2 regions of the Methylophaga nitratireducenticrescens genome follow, and region 2 is predicted to be linked to the other one. Evidence: riboswitches for the same ligand, from Rfam matches in the RefSeq annotation. Region 2 holds a riboswitch; the other holds the start of a gene.
The links. Region 2 has a riboswitch for thiamine pyrophosphate ahead of thiC (phosphomethylpyrimidine synthase ThiC). Riboswitches for the same ligand answer to the same signal wherever they lie in the genome.

Region 1 (4,569 bases), 1.2 Mb from region 2:
CTGCGTTTATAACTGCTACTCTTTTTAAGCCGTTTGATTCAAATCGGCTTGTCGAACCCGCACAGATTATTTTTCCACCGGCTTTAATTGAAGCTCCTGAAACCTCTGGTAATGATGTTATTAGAAACGATGAGTCACTCACTTTGGCTATAAAAGTGTGTTTTCAAAATAAATGCAAATACCTGTCACAGCCTGAGATGCAAACTATTTTAACCCGGGAAGGTGAATCAATGGTTGAAAGAGAACAGTATCAAACAACTGTGCCTTTCCAGCTTCCTCAGCAGGGTGTTCCAATCATTGAAATGTAAAACGTAACACGCCATAACTGGTCTTTTATCACTAAGAACTTATATATTTACCCTTACTAATAATAATTACGGATATAGCGGATGAAGTTGCAACAATTGAAATATGTTCGCGAAGTAGCTCGTCGTGGCCTCAGCATATCTGCAGCGGCTCAGGTACTGCATGCTTCTCAACCAGGGGTAAGCAATCAGATTCAGTTACTGGAAGATGAGTTAGGTTTGCAAATCTTCGAACGACATGGAAAACGCTTATCGGCTATTACCCCGTTGGGTGAATCCGTTATTGCCATGGCTGAACGGGTGCTGCAGGAAGTGGATAATTTGCGTGAGCAAGCGGCTGACAGCCGTCATGAGAAAAAAGGCACACTGTCAATCGGCACCACACATACCCAGGCACGCTATGCTCTGCCGAAAGCTATCAAGGCCTTTTCAGAGCAGTACCCCGATGTGCACTTAAATATAGTGCAGGGTACCCCCCCCGGAGTCGCTGAAATGGTAGCCACTGGCAAAGTAGATTTAGCGATAGCCACTGAAGGCTTATCCAAATTTGATAATCTGGCGATTTTACCTTGCTACGAATGGAATCGTACCGTGATAACACCACCGGGACATCCGCTTTTGAAAGAAAAAAAACTCACTCTTGAGGCTATTTCACGTTATCCAATACTGACCTATGTAATGGGCTTTACCGGTCGTGCGCAACAGGATCAGTCTTTTATTGAACGTGGTCTTAAACCTAACGTTATTTTCACCGCCACAGATGCCGATGTCATTAAAACCTATGTAGAACTGGGACTCGGTATTGGCATTATTGCCAGTATGGCGTTTGATCCTCATAAGGACGCACCTTTACAGGCAATGGATGCCAGTGACTTATTTAAACCAAGTACGACACATATGGGGATTCGCAAAGGCAGTTATCTTCGCGGTTACAGTTACGCTTTTATTGAGCTTTTTGCCCCTCATCTCCAACGCTCAACTATCCAGAAAGCGATCGCATTGTAAAATTTTGACTTTAGCATTTTGGAACGTGATGGTAGTTTAATCGGGCTGAATACTGGCATTACAAATCAAATATAAGAAGGAAACATAATGAAAGCTGTATTAAACGTTCTGGTTACAGGCTTATTCCTGTTACCTGCATTGGTATTTGCTCATGGCGCTTCACGTCTGCAAGTGGAAGAAACCGTGTTGATTAATGCTGATGCTGAAACTGTGTGGAACATGGTTAAAGATTTCGACAGCCTGCATAAATGGCACCCGGCCATTATTTCTACTAAAGCAGAAGGTGGGAATGAACCTGGCGCGACGCGCGTTTTAACCCTTAAAAATGATTCAACCATCACTGAAACGTTGAAAAAGTTTGACGAAGAATCAATGAGCTTTATGTATCAGATTGATGAAATGAGTTCTGTTGGACAGGTTGATATTGAAGGCGAAATGCATGATATCCCTGCGGTACCAGTCAGTAAGTATAAGGCATGGTTAACTGTTGAAGCAGAAGGTGATCAAACCAAAGTCACCTGGTTGGCCAAATTTTTCCGTGGTTACACGGGTAATCACCATGAGCCCAAAGAGTTGAACGATGAAACGGCCACTAACGCTATTAAAGGTATTTTCCGTTCCGGTCTGGACACATTAAAAGGTAAAGCGGAAAAATAAGTTATAGATAACTTATGCATTAAGGCGTCTTCGGACGCCTTTTTTTGTTTCTGTGCAACGATTAAGGGTGGGAAAATGCCACTTTTTTCTGTATATTTCACCTACTTACTAATACAAGCCTCGGGGTGGTCGAAAGGCCTGAGATTCACCAGTTGGTGGAGACCCGATGAACCTGATCCAGATAATACTGGCGTAGGGACAGGCGGCACCCCCTTCTTGCAAGTTCAATGCAAATGGCGTGATCCCCTGTCCTTTTTATGACATTAAAAAGGATAGTTATGAAACCCTCCCTGCTTTCCATCGCAGTCACCAGCGCGCTATTTGCTCCCGGCGCAGTTGCACAAACCGAGACCGATAGCACTGATTTACCATCCATGCTGGTCAGTGCCGATTTCCGGCCCGCTGAGGCTCAAGACATCCCGGGCAGTCTGACAACATTCGATGAGGAAATCATTGAATCGCGTGGTGCTCAACATATTGAAGATGTGCTGAATCTCGCTCCGAATGTAAATATCTCCAGCGGCGCTTCACGTGGTCAGTATTTTCAAATCCGCGGTATTGGTGAACGCAGTCAATTTGCTGCACCTTTAAATCCATCTGTGGGTTTGATTATTGATGGTATCGATTTCAGTCGAACTGGCGGAGCCGCGACATTATTTGATATTGAACAGGTCGAAGTGCTGCGAGGTCCACAGGGAACCCGTTATGGCACCAATGCACTTGCTGGCGTAATCAATATGCAAAGCAAACAGGCCACCAACAAACTGGATATGGATTTTGAATCCACCGTTGGTAATTACAATACCCGTAGCGTTGGTGTTGCGGTTGGTGGGCCATTAATTAAAGACACCTTACTCGGCCGGGTTGCTGTTCATACTTATCAATCAGATGGGTTTATGGATAATGACTTTCTGGGTCGTGACAATACACAAAACCGTGATGAAATTACTGCTCGTAGCCATTTAAAATGGTTAGTGAATAATGATTTAACCATTGATCTGAACCTACTGCATCTGAATATTGATAATGGTTATGATGCTTTCACATTGGATAACAGCCGCAACAGCCTATCTGACGAACCAGGCGAAGATAAACAACGTACCAATGCGTTTGCCCTGAAAGGTGATTGGCGTGCCAGTAGCGCATTACAGCTCCAATCAACGGTGACCTACTCAAAATCTGACTTGCTCTATAGCTACGATGCAGATTGGAGTAATCGTCCAAGGAATGCCGGAATACCCGGCTCATACGATGGTGTAGAAGTTTACGACAGGGGGCGAGAAAACTATTCTTTCGAGCTCCGAGCACTATCCAATGAAGATGGCAGAATTTTCAATAATTCAACTGATTGGACAGTCGGGATATATTATTTAAATCAAGACGAAAAGCTTGATGCCAGCAATACTTTCATTCCTGTAGTTAACCAATATGAAACAGAAAACACAGCGATTTTTGGTCAACTTGATACACGCATCACTGAAAGACTCACACTGATTAATGGTCTACGTGTTGGGCATTTCAAAGCCGAGTATTTGGACAACAATGGATTGGATTTGGATCCTAGTGAAATGCTTTTTGGTGGCAAAATTGGCCTCGAATTTCAATATAACCAGAACCATCTTCTCTACAGCACTCTGTCAAGAGGCTACAAGTCCGGTGGTGTGAATAACGCGACGGGAATAGAGGCTCGTTTCCGCGAGTTTGATACGGAATATATGTGGAACCTGGAACTTGGTGCCAAATCACTCTGGCTTGAGGGTGATTTATTGACCAATGTTGCTCTGTTCTATGGAATTCGAAAAGATGCACAGGTCAAAAATTCCAAACAGGAAGGTGTTTCATTCATCGATTATCAGCAAAATGCGGCTAAAGGCACAAACGCTGGGATCGAATTTGACCTGGATTGGTTGATCAATGATCAGTGGCGTGCACTCGCAAGCTTGGGACTGCTTTACACCAATTTCAATGATTACGATGTTCGAGACAATCTCGATGTCACTGGGCGAGAGCAAGCTCATGCGCCAGCGTATCAATTCAGTTTAGGTGGCGAATATTATCCTGCACCCAACTGGGTGATTCGCGCCAATATTGAAGGTAAAGACGAGTTTTACTTTTCCAATAGCCACAACGCCAAATCCAGCTCTTATGTGATAAGCAATGCAAGTATCGAATATCAGAATCAGGATTGGCGACTCACGCTATGGGGACGCAATCTGTTTGATAAGGACTACGCCACACGTGGATTTTTCATCGAAAATGATCCGTCCATAAATTACGCTAAACGTAAATATATTCAGTATGGCGACCCACGCACCTTCGGCCTGACCGTTTCATACGATTACTAAAGATTATAAGGAAGAGACAAAATGCGAATTTCAGTTGATATCAGCCTTTATCCTCTTACCGAACAATTTGTTGAACCAATTTTGGCATTTATTGCCAAGTTAGAAAACAATCCAAAATTGATCGTGCACCGTAATACATTAAGCACCCAGATTTTTGGTGAATACCGGGATGTGATGGATGCGATGGACAGTGAAATTGAAGCCGTGTTTGCCCAGATGCCACATAGTGTTTTTGTGTTAAAACTGATCGGTAATGA
Region 2 (4,569 bases):
ATGAACAGACATTTCCAGAATTCGTGCTTCGGCGAAGCCTTTATGCAAGCTATATAACGCTGACATCAATTCCAGACCACTACGCAAGCTGACAGGGGACATATCATCGCTTTCAATCATTGTCGCCCCGAGAATATATTCATGATCAGCTCGGGGAGCGATATAAAAGGGATAACGGGGATGCATTAACCGAACGGTATGTTTGAGATTAACCTCTGGTGCATGCACTCGTATCACTTCACCACGTACACTTCGCAGTTGTTTCAAATCAGCTCGTGCACCATTACCACGGCAGTCAATCACGGCATCAAAATGATCTGCCGGTTTACCAAAATAGCGTTGGCATAAACTGTCGATATTTTTCTTAGTAAGCTGTTCAATCGCTTCACATTGATACCACTCACAGTTTTTTTCCAATAAAGCGGTGATGTGACGATAAAACTGTCTGTTATTCAGACCGGCTTCCTGCTCGAACAAGATTGCCTGGTCAAATGTGTCTGCAAGCTCAGGCTCACGTTGTGATATGCCATCATGATCCAAAGCAATATATTCAGAAGCACCGAGAACATGATCCGCTCTTCGCCGGAAGCGTGACATTTCAGCCTGATCTCCCGCATAGGCGACCACTAAAGTACCCGTTTCTTGATAAAACACCGGCTCTGGTAAATCCTTTAACCAGCGCGGCCATAACTCATATGATCGCTGTCCAATTGTTTTAACCAACGCTTCAGAACCAACCGCTTCACTCGAAGGTGAAACCATACCTGCAGCGACATAACCGGCACTATCACGACCTTCACGATCATCCTTGGATAAAATTGCTACTTCATGGCCGGCTTGAAGTAAACGCCAGGCAGTCAGCCGTCCAACCAGACCACTTCCAATTACCAGATAATGACTCATCTCTTATTTTCCTCAAATTTGGTGATAAATTTTGCTGCCGCCGGCCTTAAACTCTTCTGACTTCTCGGCAAAGGCTTCTTTCACATCATGTGAAATCTTCATTGAGCAGAATTTCGGCCCACACATGGAACAGAAATGTGCCACTTTGGCTTTGGGTTGCGGCAGGGTTTCATCATGGAAAGCTCGTGCAGTATCCGGATCTAACCCGAGGTTAAATTGATCTTCCCAACGGAATTCAAAACGTGCTTTGGAAATCGCATCATCACGTTCATGTGCTCCAGGATGACCTTTCGCCAAATCGGCGGCATGGGCTGCAATTTTGTAAGTAATGATGCCAACTTTAACGTCATCTTTATTCGGCAAACCCAGATGTTCTTTAGGCGTCACGTAACACAGCATCGCCGTACCAAACCAGCCAATCATCGCCGCACCAATGCCCGAGGTAATATGGTCATATCCCGGTGCAATATCGGTGACCAATGGTCCTAAGGTATAGAAAGGCGCTTCGTGGCAGACTTCCAATTGCAGATCCATATTTTCCTTGATCTTGTGCATTGGCACATGGCCCGGTCCTTCAATCATTACCTGCACATCATGTTTCCAGGCAATATGGGTTAATTCACCCAGAGTACGCAGCTCGGCAAACTGGGCTTCATCATTGGCATCAGCCTGTGAACCCGGACGCAAACCATCACCCAGCGAGAACGACACATCGTAGGCTTTCATGATTTCGCAGATATCTTCAAAGTGCGTGTACAAAAAGCTTTCTTCGTGATGCGCCAGACACCATGCCGCCATAATCGAACCGCCACGCGAGACAATGCCAGTGGTGCGATTGACCGTCAGTGGAATATGTGCCAGACGAATACCGGCATGAATCGTAAAGTAACTGACGCCCTGCTCGGCCTGTTCAATCAAGGTGTCGCGAAACACTTCCCAGGTCAGATCTTCGGCAATGCCATTTACTTTCTCCAATGCCTGATACAACGGCACAGTACCGATTGGCACTGGTGAGTTACGAATAATCCATTCGCGGGTCTGGTGAATATGTTTACCAGTCGACAAATCCATTACTGTGTCACCACCCCAACGGGTGCTCCAGACCATTTTTTCGACTTCTTCTTCAATCGAAGATGTGGTGGCAGAGTTACCAATATTGGCGTTGATTTTGACCAGAAAGTTACGACCGATAATCATCGGCTCAGCCTCAGGGTGATTGACATTGGCTGGAATAATCGCCCGACCTTCAGCGACTTCTTTACGGACAAATTCCGGCGTGATGTGATTCGGTTTATCGGCTGGCAATTCGCCTTTGGCTTGCAGTGCAGCACGCCCCATGCTTTCACGAATGGCGATATATTCCATTTCGGGCGTGATGATGCCCTGACGTGCATAGTGCATCTGGCTGACGTTTTTGCCCGGCTTGGCTTTGCGTGGCAGACGACGATTGGTGAACAGTGGAATATCAAATTCCAGACCATCCTGATCGCGGGTAAAGTTGGAACTGAAAGCTGGTAACACTTCGGTATCATCGCGTTCTTCAATCCATTGCTGACGGATCGGCGTTAAACCTTTTTCCAGATCGATGGTTTCAGTGGTATCGGTGTAAATACCAGAGGTGTCATACACCATCACTGGCGCATTTGGCTCACCCGGAAGATTGGGATCACGATTCGGTGTATCGGTCAGAGAAATTTGACGAAATGGCACCCGGATATCGTCACGGCTGCCGGTAATATAGATTTTTTCAGAACCCGGTAACGGCTGGGTAGTAATGCCACTACGGTCTTTAATATCAATGACTTTTGGATTGGCTGCTGACATCTGATTTCCCCTTTTTGAATAAAAAAGTCGGGGAAATGAAGACGTTGCGCTTACGCGAACAAGGTGATGGAGATACACGGCGGCTACAGTCAGACAATCAGACGTACCGGCATTCCGGCTTGTTTCCTACGGAGGTTCTAGCCTCTTCAGGTTCAACGGGTTTCATCTCAGCCATTTCTGAAAATTCAGAGTGGCACCCCGACAAGTGGAAATTATCTTAATCCACTAAATTGCCATTAAGCAAATCAGTGATTGAAAAATCAGATCATGGGATAGAGAAAAAAGCCCGCACAGCCTAGAACAACCAGAAGAAATAAGTATTTTGCAAAAGAAACTCTGGACATCATGTCCAGCAAATCCGGCGGTTGGTTTGCTGTACCAATGGGTCTACTGGCGCGTTTTAATCGCGAAGGTTTAGCCTTGGCGTTACTCTGCTGCTTTTCCCAATAGTAGTCCCGATCCTGTAAGCCCATAGCTAATCCCTCATTTGAGCGGTAAATAAAAATCAATATCGTTTGAATCGTATCTCAGATGTTATGATTTTGATGTAAATGATTAGGCTAATTAACGAACCGTTTCTCAAAACACAGATATTGATATGAGCAAAGATAAAAACATTGATGAGGAACTGGAATTATTTCGTACTGAAATGAGCGACGCCGAGCCTATCAAGCACGATAAATTACTGCATATCAAACCACCGCCTCAACCCAAAGTCAGAAAACATATCCCTAGCGATTTGGTAAATGATCAAAGTGAGTTTTCCAGTTTATTCGCCCCCGAAACGGTGGGGAACGAGGAATATCTGGAATACCGAGGCGACGGCATTCAAAACCGTCAATTCGCCAAACTCAAAAGTGGCAGAGTGCATCTCGAAGCCGAACTTGATTTACACGGCCTCACCTTAGCCAAAGCCGAACCCACCCTCTCCCATTTTCTCGAACAATGTCAGGAACAAAAGATCCGCTGCGTACGAATCATCCACGGCAAAGGCTGGGGCTCCCGTGATAACAAACCGGTTTTAAAAAGCAAACTCAATCACTGGCTCAGACAAAGTGATGCCGTACTGGCGTTTTGTAGTACAACGATTGAAGATGGGGGGACTGGGGCTTTGTATGTTTTGTTGAAAAGACAGTTTGAAAGATAAGTTTACAACCCTCCTTTTCAATTCATTAATTTTTGGCCATTGGCCTTTTAATTATCATTAAACTTTTGTTTATACGTTTTTTTATATACTATTCAAACACTTAGACAACTTGATCAAGCCTCGTTCAAATTAAATAGCCGCTTGATAATAATTATTATGTGGCCAACGGCCTTATTACCATACTGTTAACTCAAAAATATTTATGATCGAACAAGTTGTTAAAGAAGCGATCCTTTCCAGAATAGAGAAAGCTGAAAAAAAGCATGGGGTGCGAGTGCTCTATGCTGTTGAATCAGGTAGCCGCGCTTGGGGATTCGAATCGCCCAATAGTGACTACGATGTTCGCTTTATATATGCCCATCCCAAGGACTGGTATGTGGCTATTGATTTGGAAGATAAGAGAGATGTTATTGAATATCCGATTGTCGACGAAATCGACATCAATGGATGGGACATCAGAAAGGCTTTGAGGCTCTTTTCCAAATCTAATCCTGCGTTTGTGGAATGGCTGCAGTCACCTATTGTGTATATCGAGCGTGGCAATTTTGCTCAGCGAGCGCGAGAGCTTCTCTCTAAAGTGTATTCCGTTGAAAAAGGAATACACCACTACCACAGCATGGCGAAGACGAATTACAGGGGCTATCTCCGCGAAGAACGTGTTCCTATAAAGAAGTATTTCTATGTGTTGAGGCCAC

Region 1: another riboswitch for thiamine pyrophosphate. It lies ahead of Q7A_RS04660 (TonB-dependent receptor); the one in region 2 lies ahead of thiC (phosphomethylpyrimidine synthase ThiC).

Annotation. Positions count from the first base shown of each region.
Region 1 covers NC_017857.3:971,846-976,414, reverse strand. The annotation lists gene Q7A_RS04675 (hypothetical protein) at 1-308, shown strand, start outside; gene cysB (HTH-type transcriptional regulator CysB) at 390-1,310, shown strand; gene Q7A_RS04665 (SRPBCC family protein) at 1,398-1,967, shown strand; TPP riboswitch at 2,079-2,184, shown strand; gene Q7A_RS04660 (TonB-dependent receptor) at 2,246-4,312, shown strand; gene Q7A_RS04655 (YkoF family thiamine/hydroxymethylpyrimidine-binding protein) at 4,334-4,569, shown strand, end outside.
Region 2 covers NC_017857.3:2,160,088-2,164,656, forward strand. The annotation lists gene Q7A_RS10250 (FAD-dependent oxidoreductase) at 1-903, opposite strand, end outside; gene thiC (phosphomethylpyrimidine synthase ThiC) at 916-2,727, opposite strand; TPP riboswitch at 2,834-2,938, opposite strand; gene Q7A_RS10260 (hypothetical protein) at 2,988-3,200, opposite strand; gene Q7A_RS10265 (Smr/MutS family protein) at 3,326-3,874, shown strand; gene Q7A_RS10270 (nucleotidyltransferase domain-containing protein) at 4,077-4,569, shown strand, end outside.